Regions from separate parts of the Halobacillus sp. SY10 genome, predicted to be linked through region 1. Evidence: a T-box and tRNA genes for the amino acid it is inferred to sense, from the RefSeq annotation. Region 1 holds a T-box; the other holds one or more tRNA genes.
What was found. The T-box of region 1 lies ahead of serS (serine--tRNA ligase). A T-box ahead of a tRNA ligase gene usually reads a tRNA of that ligase, here a tRNA-Ser.
Positions count from the first base shown of each region.

Region 2: it has a tRNA-Ser gene. The T-box ahead of serS (serine--tRNA ligase) is inferred to sense a tRNA for this amino acid. The anticodon was not compared.

Region 1 is NZ_CP174345.1:13,298-22,625, reverse strand. Features, by position in the region: gene modB (molybdate ABC transporter permease subunit) at 1-476, shown strand, start outside; tRNA gene ACJA3J_RS00105 (tRNA-Arg) at 509-581, opposite strand; gene ACJA3J_RS00100 (deoxynucleoside kinase) at 778-1,419, shown strand; gene ACJA3J_RS00095 (deoxynucleoside kinase) at 1,416-2,099, shown strand; gene ACJA3J_RS00090 (NUDIX hydrolase) at 2,126-2,590, opposite strand; gene ACJA3J_RS00085 (MFS transporter) at 2,667-3,875, opposite strand; gene ACJA3J_RS00080 (helix-turn-helix domain-containing protein) at 4,153-4,497, shown strand; tRNA gene ACJA3J_RS00075 (tRNA-Ser) at 4,660-4,752, opposite strand; gene serS (serine--tRNA ligase) at 4,997-6,271, opposite strand; T-box leader at 6,339-6,560, opposite strand; gene pdxT (pyridoxal 5'-phosphate synthase glutaminase subunit PdxT) at 6,598-7,188, opposite strand; gene pdxS (pyridoxal 5'-phosphate synthase lyase subunit PdxS) at 7,206-8,090, opposite strand; gene ACJA3J_RS00055 (serine hydrolase) at 8,210-9,328, opposite strand, start outside.
Region 2 is NZ_CP174345.1:424,894-434,221, reverse strand. Features, by position in the region: rRNA gene ACJA3J_RS02350 (23S ribosomal RNA) at 1-71, opposite strand, end outside; rRNA gene ACJA3J_RS02345 (16S ribosomal RNA) at 261-1,827, opposite strand; tRNA gene ACJA3J_RS02340 (tRNA-Ile) at 1,947-2,023, opposite strand; tRNA gene ACJA3J_RS02335 (tRNA-Gly) at 2,042-2,115, opposite strand; tRNA gene ACJA3J_RS02330 (tRNA-Pro) at 2,147-2,223, opposite strand; tRNA gene ACJA3J_RS02325 (tRNA-Arg) at 2,228-2,304, opposite strand; tRNA gene ACJA3J_RS02320 (tRNA-Leu) at 2,375-2,462, opposite strand; tRNA gene ACJA3J_RS02315 (tRNA-Leu) at 2,511-2,592, opposite strand; tRNA gene ACJA3J_RS02310 (tRNA-Lys) at 2,601-2,676, opposite strand; tRNA gene ACJA3J_RS02305 (tRNA-Gln) at 2,783-2,857, opposite strand; tRNA gene ACJA3J_RS02300 (tRNA-Asp) at 2,865-2,941, opposite strand; tRNA gene ACJA3J_RS02295 (tRNA-Glu) at 2,956-3,027, opposite strand; tRNA gene ACJA3J_RS02290 (tRNA-Ser) at 3,037-3,127, opposite strand; tRNA gene ACJA3J_RS02285 (tRNA-Asn) at 3,132-3,206, opposite strand; gene ACJA3J_RS02280 (SprT family protein) at 3,381-3,824, opposite strand; gene cmpA (cortex morphogenetic protein CmpA) at 3,901-4,011, shown strand; gene ACJA3J_RS02270 (Tex family protein) at 4,057-6,228, opposite strand; gene ACJA3J_RS02265 (IS4 family transposase) at 6,746-8,086, shown strand; gene ACJA3J_RS02260 (PP2C family serine/threonine-protein phosphatase) at 8,481-9,077, opposite strand; gene sigB (RNA polymerase sigma factor SigB) at 9,077-9,328, opposite strand, start outside.

The DNA.
Region 1 (9,328 bases):
AAAACGGCTGGATCGGACAATGGCTCATGGACTGGTTCGGTTTTCAAGTGGTTTTTTCCTGGACTGGGGCAGTCATTGCGTCTGCCGTCGTCTCATTTCCTCTTATGTATCAGAGTGCATCGGCAGCTTTTCAAAATTATGATCAAAACCTGGAGAATGCAGCTTTGACGATGGGGGCTTCGAAAATAAAGGTATTCTTCACCATATCACTTCCGTTAGCTTGGCCCGGATTGCTGGCGGGGCTAGTCATGACTTTCGCTCGTTCTCTTGGCGAGTTCGGGGCTACATTAATGATTGCAGGCTATATCCCTGGTGAAACAGACACCATTCCTCTAGCCATCTACTTTGCTGTCGAATCAGGTCGAATGGAAGAAGCACTCATGTGGGTGATTGTCATTCTCTGCCTCGGATTCAGTGCGGTATTATGGCTCAACACGTGGAGCCGAAGGAAAATCATTTTTGTAAGAAAAGCATAAAAAAAGCTGAAGCTCCAATCAGCTTCAGCCAGCGCCCCCGGCAGGATTCGAACCTGCGGCACACGGTTTAGGAAACCGATGCTCTATCCCCTGAGCTACGGGGGCGTATGAACGTACGAGTAATATTATACAAAATAAACCAAAGATTGAAAAGCAAATGCACCTTAAAAATATCGCTCGGATGTTACTTCCAACGTATGTATGTGATAAAATATTATTTGTCTGTCTAAAAGTATCGTATTTTTTAAGTGAGTGATGAACACTCACGTTTTTTTTAATTGAGTTTGAAGGAGGAAAAGAGATGGGAGATTTACCTTTCATATCCGTTGAAGGGCCCATTGGGGTTGGGAAAACGTCTCTGTCTAAAAAGCTCGCCTCCCAGTTTGATTTTCATTTGCTGAAGGAAATCGTTGAGGAGAACCCATTTTTAGGCAAGTTTTACGACAATATTGAAGAATGGAGCTTCCAAACGGAGATGTTCTTCTTGTGCAATCGTTTCAAGCAGCTCGAAGACATCGACCGCAAATATTTGCAATCGGGGAAGCCGGTGGTCGCCGATTACCATATATCGAAGAATATGATTTTCGCACGACGTACGTTAAGAGAAGATCAATTTGACAAGTATGCGCAGATTTTTGATATATTGACACACGATATGCCTAAACCGAATATGGTCGTCTATTTACATGCGAGTTTAGATACACTGCTCGAACGCATCCGCATGCGTAATCGTGATGTAGAGGCAAATATTCAACCCTCTTATCTTGAACAACTCTCTCAAGACTACGAAGACTTCATGAGACATTTTGAAGCCACTCATCCAGAGATTCCTGTGATCCGTTTGAACGGGGATCATATAGACTTCGTAAAACATCAAGACGATTTAAATTATATTGTTGATCAAGTAGAGCAGCATTTAAATAAAGGAGAAGTTATCAAATGAATGCACGTGAACGCTATGGAATTCCACATGACAGCGTCATAACGATTGCAGGTACGGTCGGTGTCGGCAAGTCAACGATGACCAATGCTCTCGCTGATGCCCTCAACTTTCGTACCTCTTTTGAAAAAGTCGACACAAATCCTTATCTCGACAAATTCTATCAGGATTTTGAACGCTGGAGCTTCCATTTACAGATTTACTTCTTGGCGGAACGCTTCAAAGAACAAAAGAAGATTTTTGAATATGGCGGTGGTTTCATCCAGGACCGCTCCATTTATGAAGATACCGGCATTTTTGCACGGATGCACTACGAAAAAGGGACGATGTCCGCAACCGATTATGAAACGTACCGGAACCTGTTTGATGCGATGGTGATGACACCATACTTCCCTCATCCTGATCTTTTAATTTATTTAGAAGGTTCGTTTGATGACATCCTTTCCCGCATCAAAGAACGTGGACGTCCGATGGAACAAGAAACACCAATTGAATATTGGGAAGAGATGTTTACGCGTTATGACAATTGGATTGATAATTTCAATTCGTGCCCTGTCCTGCGCCTCAATATTGCCGACTACGACGTATTGAATGACAAAACAAGCATCGAACCCGTTCTTGAAAAAATCGGTCACTTCATCCAACAATCACGTAAATGGCGCTCCAGTCATTTATTAACGTAATAACAAGCGAAAAAACTCCTGAACGCTTAGCTGGCGTCAGGAGTTTTTTGTATATAATCCTCTATCATCATCCGGTGACTGCCAATCATTTTCTCAGGTAAATCATGAAACTCGAAAAACTTCACCTGCACAGTTTCTTCGGGATCAAAAACATAGTCCCCACTAAAATGACTGGTGAAATAAGCCGTTGTCACCACGTAAAACTCATCTCCATTCGGAGCTCGACTGAACTGATCCTCTCCAGAGTAAACATTCAATAATTGTAAGTCCTCGATTTCTAATCCAGTCTCTTCGAAAGCTTCACGCTTCGCGACTTGTTCGGTGCTTTCTCCAAGCTCCATCAAACCCCCCGGCAATCCCCATACACCTTCAGGAGATGTTCGTTCCTGCAGCAATATACGTCCCTCTTCATCAAGGATCATCACAACAGATCCAACTAATATAATGGGCCGATGACCGATGATTGCACGTAAGTCCTCGACATAACCCATGCCATCCCTCCTTTCTCTCCCATACTATTATAACAAGAGAAAAGGACCCCTTTGAAAAAGGAGTCCTTCTCGGAGATTATCTTTCCATCGTATTCAGCAGCTTTGTTAAGATAACAGCGCCACCCACCATCACTACACCGATCCATGGTGTGTGAACAAGACCAATCGTATCAACGATCACACCACCAACAGTAGATCCAATAGCGATTCCCACATTGAATGCGGCGATATTCAAAGCGGAAGCTACATTGACCGCAGATGGAACATATTTCTCAGCTAATTGAACGACCAAAATCTGCAAAGCAGGTACGTTCATGAAAGCAAATAATCCCATAAAAAACAATACAACCAAACTCAACACTTTAAATGGAATAACGAAGGCCAAAAGGAGCAATACGATTGCCTGCAACACAAACATCCAAAACAGCGCTTTGATCGGCCTTTTATTGGAAACTTTCCCGCCAATCGTATTTCCGATCGCCACCGCAACTCCATAAATGAGCAGGATGACACTGACATATTTCGGATTGAAACCTGTCACTTCTTCTAGTAAAGGAGCAAGATACGTGAATGCCACAAACGTCCCGCCATATCCTAGTCCTGTAATGGCGAAGGATAGCAGAATTCTTCTTTCTGTTAAAATTTTTAATTGATCACGAAAACTTGCCGGTGGTGCTTCTTCCAGGTTTTTCGGGACAAGCAAAGCACTTGCGATGATGCCGATCACGCCGAGCAGGGCTACACCTGCAAATGTCGCCCTCCAACCAAAGGTTTGTCCAATGAAAGTTCCTAGAGGCACACCGGTCACTGTTGCAACCGTCAATCCCGTAAACATAAAGGCAATGGCACTTGCCCGTTTATGTTCAGGGACTAAACTTGCAGCAATGGTCGAACCGATCGAAAAGAAAATTCCGTGAGAAAAAGCGGTGATGATCCTCGCTATTAACAGCAGCGTAAAACTTGTCGAAACGGAAGCCACCAAATTACCAAGAATGAAAACAACCATTAGAGCCAACAATAAACTTTTCCGACTCATCTTATTTGTGAGAGCCGTCAAAACAGGTGCTCCCACAGCAACACCGACCGCATAACCGGATATTAATAGACCCGCAAGCGTAATGGATATTGAAAGGTCATCAGCCATCGTTGATAACAAACCTACGGGTACGAATTCTGTCGTTCCTATTCCGAACGCACTAATGGCAAGAGCTAATAAAGCAAACGGAAAACTTTTTGATTTATGGTCAAGAGATATTTCCTGGGTATTTTCTACGTGTGAACTCATCATTTTCCTCCTAACAAAAATAGATAAGAATGAATACTGAAATCTATATCTCCAGGGCGCCTCTGGATGACAAATCTTATTATGAGGGCGAATCGAATACTTGAGAAGTACGCACTTCTATGTGCTATAGGCACCTGGGAGTAACTATTGTATAAAATAGGCATTGAGGAAAGCTGTTCGTGCGAAATCTTTTTAACTTAACTATCTTTCGTGTATAGTGAATCAACGGATATACATGCTAAAAAGAAACTTAGAGGATCCAGAGGAGGTAAATCTCATGCCCAAATATAATATTCCGGTTGAAGCCGCACTTGAAGTGATCGGGGGCAAGTGGAAGGTCGTCATCCTTTGTCATTTGATCGAAAATAAACGACGGACAAGTGAACTGAAACGGTTAATGCCAGGAATTACACAGAAAATGTTGACCCAGCAGCTGAGAGAATTGGAAAGGGATGGAGTCATTAAGCGAATCGTCTATAACCAAGTACCACCTAAAGTGGAGTATGAATTGACGGAATACGGATGGACATTAAAAGGGGCATTAGACATGCTGTGTGCCTGGGGGGAGCAGCATATTGAAAAGACCTATCCCAATAAAGGAGAGGTATTATTGGATTCCTAAAAAAAGTATAAAAAATAGCCCTCACCGATCCTGTCGCGTGAGGGCTTTTCTTTGTTTTCATTCTACGAAAGTAAAGAAAACAAAATAAAAAATCGTTACACGAAGTAACGATTTCTGTTCTATAAAATCTCCAATATTTATGCGCTATTGTTGATAATAATATGGCGGAGGAGGAGGGATTCGAACCCCCGCGGGGCGTAAACCCCCTGGCGGTTTTCAAGACCGCTCCCTTCAGCCGGACTTGGGTACTCCTCCGTGTGACCGACAATGAATATAATATCATGGTTGTCCGAATCCGTCAACAAAATCCTTTAATTTTTTTAAAAAGAAGTTGTTGTCGAACAATCACGAAAAAATGTCACCTCGTAATTATACAAATTCCCTTCAACAGAGTCAAGAGCGACCCTAAAGCTTTGTCTCCAAAAAACGAAATCAAAAAAAACGTCTGGAATCATCAATAGGATCCAGACGTTCTTCCTTTTTTCTCTATTTGTTTTAGTTACTTGATGACTTCTTTTCCGCCCATGTATGGACGAAGAACTTCTGGTACGATGACCGTCCCGTCTTCCTGCTGGTAATTTTCAAGAATGGCTGCAACGGTACGACCGATGGCCAGGCCAGAACCATTCAACGTGTGTACAAATTCAGGCTTTCCTTTTTCTTCTCTACGGAAGCGGATGCCTGCACGGCGCGCCTGGAAATCTTCGAAATTAGAGCAAGAGCTGATTTCACGGTAGGTCTCCTGGCTCGGGATCCACACTTCAATGTCGTATTTCTTCGCTGCTGTAAATCCTAGATCTCCAGTGCACATGCTCATCACACGATAAGGAAGTTTCAACAGCTGAAGGACTTTTTCTGCATGTCCGGTCAGTTCTTCCAGAACATCATAAGACTCTTCCGGCTTTGCCAGCTGGACAAGCTCGACTTTATTGAATTGGTGCTGACGGATCAATCCTCTTGTATCACGACCGGCAGACCCTGCTTCAGAACGGAAATTCGTGCTGAAGGCTACGAACTTTTGTGGAAGGTCTTCAACAGATAGAATTTCTTCTCTGTGGAAGTTCGTTACAGGTACCTCAGCTGTTGGTACAAGGAAATAATCCCAGTCTTCAATTTTAAAAGCGTCTTCTTCGAATTTCGGTAATTGACCTGTTCCTGTCATCGCTGTGCGGTTAACCATTTGTGGTGGCAGCATTTCCTGATAGCCGTGTTCATCTGCATGCAGGTCCATCATGAAATTAAGTAACGCACGCTCTAAACGAGCACCTAGTCCTTTGTAGAAAACGAAGCGGCTTCCAGTAACCTTGGACGCTCTTTCGAAATCAAGGATGCCTAAATCTGTCGCTACATCCCAGTGAGGTTTAGCTTCGAAACCAAATGTCGGAATCTCTCCGTCTTTTCGTGCTTCGATATTGTCTTCTTCATCCCCACCGACAGGTACACTTTCGTGAGGGATGTTCGGGATAGATAATAGAAGTGTTTCGAGTTTCTCTTCTACTTCTTTCAGCTCTGTATCAAGCGTTTTTATGCGATCGCCGACTTCACGCATTTCTTTAATTTTATCATCCGCGTCTTCCTTCGCTTTTTTCAGCTGGGAGATTTCCTTGGAAACTTCATTACGCTTTGCTTTCAATTCTTCCGTTTCCTGAATCAGCTCACGGCGCTTGCTATCCAAATCGCCGAAGGCATCCAAGTCAGAAAGGTCTTCTCCCCGGTTTTGCAGTTTTCCTTTTACTTCATCAAAGTTCTGGCGTAAGTATTTCATGTCCAACATGTTTACTTCCTCCTTTATATACTCATTTCAATTGATTTGAAGCTAAACAAAAAGCTCCCGTCCCTAAATAAGGGACGAGAGCTTTGGTTTATGCTTCCCGCGATACCACCCAAGTTGAAGGTACATATGACCTTCCGGCTTCACTCATAACGGTGAGTACCGGTCTGACCTACTTCATTCAGTCAGACACTCGAGGATGGATTCACATGGCTTCTCCGTCAGTTCACACCAGCCACTGACTCTCTTTGAGAAGAAGGGACATGTTACTATTTCCTGTCATCGCGTTCAATTATGGTTTGTGTTACATAAGATTAGCGGATTCAGAATTATAATGCAAGTGTTTTTTTAGCTTCTTCTACCATTTTCACAAAATGGTCCGTTAAACGATGGTCGTCTGTCAATTCCGGATGGAAGGAACAGGCTAAATAGTGACCTTCTTGAGCGGCTACGATATGACCGTCGTAGCGTGCCAACACTTTCGTATTTTCTCCTACCCCTTCAATGTAAGGAGCACGGATGAATACGGCATTGAATCCTTCTGCCACACCTTCGATATCCAGATCGGCTTCAAAACTTTCTCGCTGACGCCCGAAAGCATTACGACGGACTTTGATATCCATGACCCCTAGATGGACGTCATAAGAACCATCGATTTCTGAAGCGAGTAAGATGAGCCCCGCACACGTACCGAAAATCGGGTTGCCGCTTTTTCCGAATTGTCGGATTGGCTCTAGAAACTCGTACTTATCGATCAGTCTGCGGATGGTCGTACTTTCTCCACCAGGGATAATCAAGCCATCGATCTCTTTCAGCTGTTCTGTTCTTTTGACGACGACGGCTTTGGCACCTGTCGCTTCGACAGAACGCACATGCTCACGGAAAGCGCCTTGAAGGCCTAATACACCGATTGTAGTCATGCTGCATTCTCCTTTATTTACTGGCTGCGATCCTGCATACGCTGTTCAGGAGTAAGGGTGGACATTTCCATCCCTTTCATGGCTGTTCCAAGACCTTTGGACAATTCACCAATCAACTTGTAATCGTCATAGTGAGTCGTTGCTTCAACAATTGCACGTGCAAACTTTTCAGGATTGTTGGATTTGAAAATACCAGATCCAACGAATACTCCGTCTGCTCCAAGCTGCATCATCAAGGATGCATCAGCAGGAGTTGCAATACCACCGGCAGCAAAGTTGACGACAGGCAGACGTCCTTCTTCACGGATCTCCATCAATAGATCGAATGGAGCGCCATTATCTTTTGCATAGACCATCACTTCATCTTCGGAAAGTCCGCGCAAATGACGGATTTGAGACTGAACCTGACGCATATGGCTGACAGCCTCTACAATGTTTCCTGTTCCTGGTTCGCCCTTCGTACGAAGCATGGATGCACCTTCACGGATGCGGCGTGTCGCTTCACCAAGGTTACGGCAGCCACATACGAATGGAACTGTGTACTCATCTTTTTTGATGTGATAGATTTCATCAGCTGGAGTAAGAACTTCACTCTCATCGATATAGTCAACGCCCATCGCTTCAAGGACGCGTGCTTCTGTAATATGCCCGATACGAGCTTTTGCCATAACTGGAATAGAAACGGCATTCATCACTTCTTCAACGATCGTAGGATCAGCCATACGAGCGACCCCGCCTGCTGCGCGGATGTCTGCTGGAACTCGTTCAAGAGCCATTACGGCTACTGCTCCTGCTTCTTCAGCGATTTTTGCTTGTTCTGCGTTTACGACGTCCATGATGACGCCACCTTTTTGCATTTCTGCCATGCCGCGTTTTACGCGATCCGTACCTGTTTGTGCCATGTTGATTCCTCCCTAACAGCTCTATAGTTTAAGCATTTTATTTCGAATCATAGATTCTTATCCTCTATTGTAACGCATTACTATATTAAATCCCACTGGTTATATAGGGATTTTTTCACCTAAAACCAGCCTTTAACCATATCGACCGCGCCTGTGAAGATATCACTGAAAAATTCACCGATGGCACCGAGGGTAAGCATGAACCAGTTTGCTTTTTCCACGCTGGAAGAAGTGACGATCTCGACGGTTTGTCCACCTTCAGAAAGGATATTTCCATAGTCTTCTTCCCCGTTGTATACAAGTTTCGCTGTCCCGACTTTCTGGCCTTTTTCTACAGGCGCGACAAGGTTACCTTCGTCATCCAACTGATCCTCAGAAATGTTGAACTGAATCTCATATTGATCTTCTTCTCCGCTTTTCAACAGTGTGCTTAAGGCTGCACTCGTTTCAATCGCTACTTCCTCTTCTTTTCCTTTTGCGACAGGAAGCGTCGACTTTTCTTCAGGAGTGGCTCCTGCTGCGAAAAGTTCCTGTCGTGAGAATTGATTGAAACCGTAGTCCAGCAGCTTCTCTGTTTGGTCGAAACGGGAGGCCCTGGATTCGGATTTCATGACGACTGAAATGAAGCGTTGTCCGTCTCGTTCTGCCGTCCCTGTAAATGTGTTTTGAGCAAGTTCTGTGTATCCTGTTTTCAATCCGTCCATACCTTCGTACTCGAACTGCTTCAAGTTCTGACCCGGCATGCCTGGAAGCATCCAGTTCCAGTTCGTCACGGTTTCTCCAGCAAATTCAAGTGTCGGTTTGCTTGAGATTTCAAGCGCTTCCGGATAGTCGTTCGTCAAATGGTAAGCGAGAAGCGCTGCAGATTTTGCAGAAAGCATGTTTGTTGCATCCGGATCTGTTCCTTCAGGATAGTTGTCTCCTAAATGAGAGTTATTCAATCCAGTAGAGTTTACGAAATCGTAATCAGGAAGACCCATTTCCGCTCCCTTTTCGTTCATCATTTGAACAAATTCAGCTTCACTGCCAGCAATCAATTCCGTAAGCGCAATAGTTGTTGCATTATCTGAATTAATTGCCATTGCTTCATAAAGTTCACGTACCGTATATTCTTCATCCAATCTCAGGCCAACTCCTGAAAATTCAGGATTCGCCGATATATCAAAAGCGTATTGACTAATTTGTGTTGTCGTATCCCAGCTGATTTGACCTTCCTCAATCGCTTCCATGACAAGATA
Region 2 (9,328 bases), 410 kb from region 1:
TCGGTGTTAGTCCCGTCCTTCATCGGCTCCTAGTACCAAGGCATCCACCGTGCGCCCTTATTCACTTAACTATCTTCGTGAAAAGACGTTTACAATTTCAATTAGATGTCTTGTCATCATTAGATGTCTTGTCATCAATTGTCTTATCGTTAGATGAAGACAATGATTCCTTATCCAGTTTTCAAGGTTCACAAGTTGAAAGATCGTTTGATCTCTCAAAACTGAACAACCAACACAGTACGTTTCCGTTATATCCTTAGAAAGGAGGTGATCCAGCCGCACCTTCCGATACGGCTACCTTGTTACGACTTCACCCCAATCATTGGCCCCACCTTCGGCGGCTGGCTCCAAAAAGGTTACCTCACCGACTTCGGGTGTTGCCAACTCTCGTGGTGTGACGGGCGGTGTGTACAAGGCCCGGGAACGTATTCACCGCGGCATGCTGATCCGCGATTACTAGCGATTCCGGCTTCATGCAGGCGAGTTGCAGCCTGCAATCCGAACTGAGAATGGTTTTATGGGATTTGCTACACCTCGCGGCTTCGCTGCCCTTTGTACCATCCATTGTAGCACGTGTGTAGCCCAGGTCATAAGGGGCATGATGATTTGACGTCATCCCCGCCTTCCTCCGGTTTGTCACCGGCAGTCACCTTAGAGTGCCCAACTGAATGCTGGCAACTAAGATTAGGGGTTGCGCTCGTTGCGGGACTTAACCCAACATCTCACGACACGAGCTGACGACAACCATGCACCACCTGTCACTTGGTCCCCGAAGGGAAAGCCCTATCTCTAGGGATGTCCAAGGATGTCAAGACCTGGTAAGGTTCTTCGCGTTGCTTCGAATTAAACCACATGCTCCACCGCTTGTGCGGGCCCCCGTCAATTCCTTTGAGTTTCAGCCTTGCGGCCGTACTCCCCAGGCGGAGTGCTTAATGCGTTAACTTCAGCACTAAGGGGTGGAAGCCCCCTAACACCTAGCACTCATCGTTTACGGCGTGGACTACCAGGGTATCTAATCCTGTTTGCTACCCACGCTTTCGCACCTCAGCGTCAGAAACAGACCAGAGAGTCGCCTTCGCCACTGGTGTTCCTCCACATATCTACGCATTTCACCGCTACACGTGGAATTCCACTCTCCTCTTCTGTCCTCAAGTTCCCCAGTTTCCAATGACCCTCCACGGTTGAGCCGTGGGCTTTCACATCAGACTTAAGGAACCGCCTGCGCGCGCTTTACGCCCAATAATTCCGGACAACGCTTGCCCCCTACGTATTACCGCGGCTGCTGGCACGTAGTTAGCCGGGGCTTCCTCGTTAGGTACCGTCAAGGTACCGCTCTATTCGCACGGTACTTGTTCTTCCCTAACAACAGAACTTTACGATCCGAAGACCTTCATCGTTCACGCGGCGTTGCTCCGTCAGACTTTCGTCCATTGCGGAAGATTCCCTACTGCTGCCTCCCGTAGGAGTCTGGGCCGTGTCTCAGTCCCAGTGTGGCCGATCACCCTCTCAGGTCGGCTACGCATCGTCGCCTTGGTGAGCCGTTACCTCACCAACTAGCTAATGCGCCGCGGGCCCATCTGTAAGTGATAGCAAGAAGCCATCTTTCAACTTTCCTTCATGCGAAAGAAAGTATTACCCGGCATTAGCCCCGGTTTCCCGGGGTTATTCCGATCTTACAGGCAGGTTGCCCACGTGTTACTCACCCGTCCGCCGCTCGTTCCACGAGCTTCACCTCAGATGAGGATCCACTCGCTTCCCGCGCTCGACTTGCATGTATTAGGCACGCCGCCAGCGTTCGTCCTGAGCCAGGATCAAACTCTCCATAAAAGTTAAGTTTGACTTGCTCATTTGCACACCGAATGTGCTTGTTTCAAATCTCTTCTATAAAGAAGAAATGTTTTGACGTACTGGTTGGTTCGTTCAGTTTTCAAAAATCAAATGAATCATGGTGGGCCTGAGTGGACTTGAACCACCGACCTCACGCTTATCAGGCGTGCGCTCTAACCAACTGAGCTACAGGCCCCGATGACATTCAATAAAATGGAGCGGGTGAAGGGAATCGAACCCTCATCATCAGCTTGGAAGGCTGAGGTTTTACCACTAAACTACACCCGCAAGTGTATCATATTGTTATTTAGGATTTCGATGGTCGGGAAGACAGGATTCGAACCTGCGACCCCTTGGTCCCAAACCAAGTGCTCTACCAAGCTGAGCTACTTCCCGTTAATGGCGCGCCCGAGAGGAGTCGAACCCCTAACCTTCTGATCCGTAGTCAGACGCTCTATCCAATTGAGCTACGGGCGCATTAAAAAAGCGACATTTAATATCTTATCATCTTTTGTGTTGTGACGCAAGCACTTTTTTTAAAAAAAGTTGGTGCGGCCGAGAGGACTTGAACCTCCACGGGATTACCTCCCACTAGGCCCTCAACCTAGCGCGTCTGCCGATTCCGCCACGACCGCAAAATTGCTGTAGTAAACAATGGGATGCTGATCATGATAATTGGATAATGCGGGTGGAGGGACTTGAACCCCCACGCCGTGAAGCACTAGATCCTAAATCTAGCGTGTCTGCCAATTCCACCACACCCGCATAATAAATGGTGAGCCATGAAGGATTCGAACCTTCGACCCTCTGATTAAAAGTCAGATGCTCTACCAGCTGAGCTAATGGCTCCTATTAAAGGAATCTGTAACACTCAATGATGATGTTGTTTTTTTGAAGCACAAGAAACATCATATAACTTATTCAGCTTTTTGTCAACTCTTTTTCGAAAGAAAAATGGCTGGGCCAGCTGGATTCGAACCAGCGCATGACGGTACCAAAAACCGTTGCCTTACCGCTTGGCTATGGCCCAAAAAGAGTGGCGGTCCGGACGGGACTCGAACCCGCGACCTCCTGCGTGACAGGCAGGCATTCTAACCAACTGAACTACCGGACCTTTATAAGGTTAAGTGACCCGTACGGGATTCGAACCCGTGTTACCGCCGTGAAAGGGCGGTGTCTTAACCACTTGACCAACGGGCCAAAAATAAATGGCGGAGAAGGAGGGATTTGAACCCTCGCGCCGCTTACGCGACCTACACCCTTAGCAGGGGCGCCTCTTCAGCCACTTGAGTACTTCTCCGTAATGGCTCCAACGGTAGGATTCGAACCTACGACCGATCGGTTAACAGCCGATTGCTCTACCACTGAGCTACGTTGGAATAATTCGTAATGTTCGTTGCTGTTTATCAGCGACGTTTTATATCTTATAACATTTCGTCCGTGGTGTCAAACCTTTTTTACATGAAATTTAAGTCGTTTCCCATGTGTTTTTGGCTTGTTTTGTTAGGACTTAACTAATTTAACATGTGGCCCCTCTTTCGTCAATGGAAAATTTACTTCTTTTTTATATTCCCTTTACATTTCCCACATCCGAAACGTTTTGTGTTCACCCGTCTTTTCCGCTTGTATGTTTGTCCGCATTTTGTACAAACATAGTGATGGAAGTTCCCACTTTTTTCAGAAGGCAATGGTGAACAGTGTCGTGGAGACCCTGTTTCTTTTAATAAAGCCTTGAACTCAGGATCGCGATGCCCAAAACCTTTCCCTTCAATATGAAGGTGGTAATGACAAAGTTCATGTTTAATGATGCCTTCTAATTCGACACCATCTAATTCTACTATATATTTCGGATTGATTTCAATTACTTTTTTAGAAGGAATGTATCTCCCTCCTGTCGTCCGAAGACGAGAATTGAAGTATACATCATGCGCAAAAGGCTTGTCAAAGTATTTTTTCGATAATTCATCGGTCCATTGCTGCAATTCCTGGTCTGTCATAGGAACACCTCCCTCGTCCTTTGCATACTGTATCATAAGAATGAAAAAAGTTGAATATGAAGGAGATGACTTCTTAATGCCTTCCTGGTTGAAGAACCAAATGACAAAAGCATTCTTGAACAAAGATAAATATCAAATTAAAATGCTGAATCAATGCTGGTATTACTATCAGCACCTATACAAATAAAAACTACCCGGAAAGCTTTCTCTCTCCAGGCAATTTCATTTAGTATTATCCTTGATTGATCATGGTCAAAGCGATCCTCTGCTTTTGTACATCCACTTGATCGACCCAAACGGTAACGACGTCCCCTACCGCCACCACGTCCATTGGGTGTTTGACGAATTTGTCAGCAAGTTTTGAGATATGGACAAGCCCATCCTGTTTTACACCAATATCCACGAAAGCACCGAAGTCTACTACGTTCCTTACGGTTCCTTCCAGTTCCATCCCCTGTTCTAAATCTTCCATTGAAAGAACATTCGTTTTCAGCAATGGCTTAGGCAAATCATCCCTTGGGTCGCGGCCAGGCTGAACGAGAGATTTCACAATATCCTGCAGCGTCAACTCCCCAATGTCCAGTTGTTCTGCTACAGATGATGTGTCTACACTTTTCAATTCTTCTGCTAACTTGTCCGTTCCGATATCTTCTGTGGTAAATCCGAACTTCCTCAGCAGTTCCCTTGTCGCTTTGTAACTTTCCGGGTGGATAGGTGTGCGATCAAGAGGTTCTTTTCCGTCTAGTATTCGTAAAAAGCCGATACTTTGCTCAAATGTCTTTGCACCTAAGCGTGGAATATCTTTGAGTTCGGATCGTTTCGTAAACTTGCCTAACTCCTCCCTCTTTTTCACGACATTGTTCGCAACGGTTTTACTTAGCCCTGATACATATTGCAGCAGAGAAGAAGAGGCTGTGTTCACATTAACTCCCACTTGATTCACCGCCGTCTCTACAACGAATGTTAATGATTCATTCAGTTTTTTCTGAGTTACATCGTGCTGGTATTGACCGACACCGATCGATTTAGGATCAATTTTCACGAGTTCTGCTAATGGATCCTGGACACGGCGAGCGATAGATACCGCACTTCGTTCTTCCACTTGAAAGTCAGGGAATTCTTCACGGGCGAGCTTCGAAGCTGAATACACACTTGCCCCTGCTTCATTAACAATCATATAAGAAGCCTTCAGCTGATGTTTTTGGATCATATCTGCGATGAATTGTTCCGTTTCTCTGGAGGCTGTACCATTCCCGATGGCCATCAGCTCAATGTCATACGTATCCATGAAGGCAAGAATCTTTTTCTCTGCTCCTGCCGTATCATTTCTAGGTGCTGTTGGGTAGATGACGCCAATGTCCAGCACTTTCCCTGTTTCATCTACGACGGCAAGCTTACATCCGGTACGGTAGGCAGGGTCTACTCCCAGAACCACTTTCCCTTTCAACGGGGGTTGGAGCAAGAGGTTTCGCAGGTTACTGGAGAAAACTTCAATCGCCTGTTCCTCGGCTTGCTCAGATAATGCACCTCGGATCTCCCTTTCAACAGATGGCTGAATTAAACGCTTATAACTGTCCTGAATGGCTTCTTCCAAAATGGAACGAAGCTTCCCGACCGTATGGCGTTTAATGACACTCCTCTCCAAATATTGAACAATCGCCTCTTCAGGAGGCTGAACGGATACTTTAATGATTTCTTCTTTTTCACCACGGTTAAGGGCTAGAACACGGTGGGACACGATAGACCGAACGGGTTCTTGGTAGTCATAATACATTTCAAAAATGCCTTTTTCATCTTTATCTGCTTTCTTTTCAGATGAAGCGATGACACCCTTGTCGTGCGTCTGTTTTCTAATCTTTTCTCGATATGTAGGGTCATCCGAGATCCATTCGGCGATGATATCATTCACCCCTCCCCAGACATCTTCAACCGTATTCACTTCGTGTTCATCAGAAAAGAAGGCTTCAGCTTCCTTTTCAAAGTCGATGTTCTGCTGTTCCCACACTTGAGTCGCGAGAGGCTCCAACCCTTTTTCTTTGGCAATCGTCGCTCTTGTCCTACGTTTTTGTTTATAAGGGCGGTACAAGTCTTCCACTTTTTGAAGTTTTTCAGCGGATTCAATTTGGCGGCGTAAGTCTTCGGTCAGTTTGCCCTGTTCATCAATGAGGCGAATGACTTCTTCCTTACGCTGAACAAGGTTCGTTACATAGTTCCACTGATCTTCTATCTCTTTGATTTGCACTTCATTCAGTCCGCCTGTCAGCTCTTTCCGATAACGGGCGATAAACGGAACGGTATTTCCTTCTTCAAGTAATTCAATGACTTGTTTGATTGTCTGATCCTTCAATTTCGTCTGTTTCGCTACGAGCTTCATAAGCTCGGTATTTTTATTTGTTTCACTCAACAAAATGACCTCCTTCAATGACGTCTCATCCATTGTATCAAATTATAAAAGAGAATACTTGAACACTCAGTTTCGAGACTTTTGTGAGAGTTTAGGGGCTGCGGGAAAAGGTTCGCTTTCCATGGGGCGGGCGGTGAGCCTCCTCAGGCTACGCCTTCCGGGGTCTCACCTGTCCCACACGTCCCATAGGAGTCTCACCGTTTCCCTCCGCCCCTTTGCCATATAAGTGTCTCGAAACCACTTCCAGAATAAGCTGCTTTTATGCACAGAATAAATGGAGGATACGAACTTGCAGGCACTCTATTCTGGGTGCGGAAAGCTTGTTATGTAGCGCTTTATGCATATAACACAAGGATAGTGGAAGACCCCCCACACAGTAATGGGGTTCGTTTCTCACATTCATCGAATGGGATGGTTGGGAAGCTGCGCATAGCCGTCAAGCTAAGCTCAACGATTTTATCTTCCCTCCTATAAACGTTATCCTTCCTTGAAGAAATTTCTATGGAAGGATGATTTTATGGTATTTGAAAGACAAATCAAGGCCATGTCTCAGGTTATTCGTCAGACATTCCACCCTGATTTCATTCAAAAAACGGCCTATGATACAGGGTTTCAAAAGCGGAAAGGAAAACTTAACCCAGAAGCTTTTCTCGTTCTATGTACGTTTCTTCAACATTCGATTAGTCAGAAAAGCTTGCGCAATTTAAGCACCAAATTCAGCTACGAATACTTGACCACGATAACCAAACAGGGCTTGAACCAACGTTTCAATACGAAGGCTGTTTCGTTTTTGAAACAGATTTATGATCGATTAGCTGGTCAACAGGGAAAGGTCTCCACGATATTGGACCACCATTCTTTATTCTCTCGCATTCGAATTATGGATGCGACATCCTTTCGCCTCCCGAGAAACTATGAGGACTATCCTGGTGTTCAAGGCCCTGGTGTCAAGGTACAACTGGAATATGAATACATCAAAGGTGAATTTCTTTATCATTCCATTAGCCGCGAATCAAGGAGCGATAAGGACGCAGCCCGAGAAGTTTTAGGGACCCACCAGCCGGGGGATTTACTTTTGCGCGATCTAGGATATTACTCGGCAAGCATCATCAGGGAAATCTTCAAAAGTGAAGCGTCTTTAATCACGCGAGTTCCGAGTCAGACGAAATTTTGGTTGGGGAGTAAAAAAGAAGGTTGGACCCAGGTTAAACCGGAGGAAGACTTGAAAGGTTGTGATGGAGGCGAAACGGTCGACTACGGGTTCATCAAAGTTGGTGGAGACTCTCGCAACTCCTTTGTGGCGCGTGTGATCGCACAAAAACTCACAAAAGAACAGCGCAAAAGACGGGATAGAGCTTTACAATTAAAAAGGCAGAAAGGCCACCAGACCCTTTCTGCCCAAGAAAGAAACTCTATCCAAATTCTCGTGACCAATATAACACATGAGAATTTGAAGGCTCAAGACCTATACCCTCTGTATTCCCTGAGATGGCAAATCGAAATCTTATTTAAAACGTGGAAGTCCTTATTTGAGATTGATGAGGTTCAAAAGATGAAACAAGAACGCTTTGAATGTCATTTATATGGAACGTTGATTGAAATACTTCTCTCATCAATGTTGGCGTTCCAATGTCGATTGTATTTACACAAGATTCATCAAGCTGAAGCTAGTGAATACAAATGCATCGACACAGCGCGCGAGTCTTTGCCTCACCTGATAACGGCTGCCGAAACAGGAGTCGAAAACGTGAGGGCCATGATAAGGCTTGTCTACGAGAATGCCAGGATTCACGGAGGAAAAGAGCACAGAAAGAACCATCTCAGCCCATTTGACATTTTAGGTATAGCTTACAAGTAAAAGATGAACGACTGATTTTTAGAACCTTGACACTTTCAGCTTTTGGTAGGGCACCAACTGGAAAATAAAGGAATAGTAAATGATTATCACTTAAGCTAAATTACAATCATTCACTAGCTTGACGGCTATGGGGAAGCTGCGAGACTCCCGCGGGAATGGATTGGCTGGCGAGACCCCGCAGTGTGAAGCACGAGGAGACTTGCCGTCATCCCCGCAGGAAAGCGAGTGGCTTCCCAGCCATCCCTGACGCTCAACACGGCAAACGAATCCCAAAACATCTCGAAATCAAGTCTTCCACAATCCTGCCATATACTTTAATAACTAATAGTAAGATGAATGTTCGAACAAAAACAATAAAACCCTTCATTCTACCTTTCGGTTCGAATGAAGGGTTTCAATTATAAGCCATAGCAATCAGTGTGATATCATCATCACGGGATTGACCGTATAATTCTTTATAATGTTGAGTGATTTGCTCAACGTCTCTGGAATGAGTGAAATTTGAAGACAGACGACGGTCATTGACTCCGTCTGAAAACATAAGGAATACCATCCCTTCCTGCACAGTTCCGTGAGAAATTCTCAGCCTGCGAGGATAACCGGATAAGTAACCAGCCAACGGAATGTTGCGATTACGCTTCCCATCCGGGTCCACAGTAATAACCCCGATGTTACCAATCGATGAATAAGAGTAAGTACGAGCGTTAAAGTCGATCCTTAAAATCCCAAGGACCACTCCTCGTTTCCCTACCAACACCTCATTGCATTTTTTGATGAGAGCTTCTAGAGTCAAGTCAGGATGTTCCTCTATCACTTCCATAACCGCCTTGGACGATTCGCGGGCCATTTCGCCACTTCCGAGGCCATCGGCAAGGGCACAAAGGAATGCATCCTCCGTTTCCTTATAGAAATAGCTGTCCCCACAATAATAATTCCCTTTTTTGGCTTTTTGGAAAATAGATAAATCCACCCGTTTATTTTCCTTTTCCACTAGAATACCTCGACAGATTCAGATTGCAAGGCTTCTCTCAGTTTCCTCAATGCACGCCTTTGCAAACGGGATACGTGCATCTGGGAGATGCCCAGTCGTTCGCCTGTATCTTTCTGACTCATGTTTTCAAAGTACGTGCATTGTAAGATTTCCTGTTCGCGTTCGCTAAGGATGGGCAGAATCTTTTCTAAGAGCATCCTCTGATCGATGTTGGAATAACCATCTTCCTGATTTCCAATCAAATCAAGGAT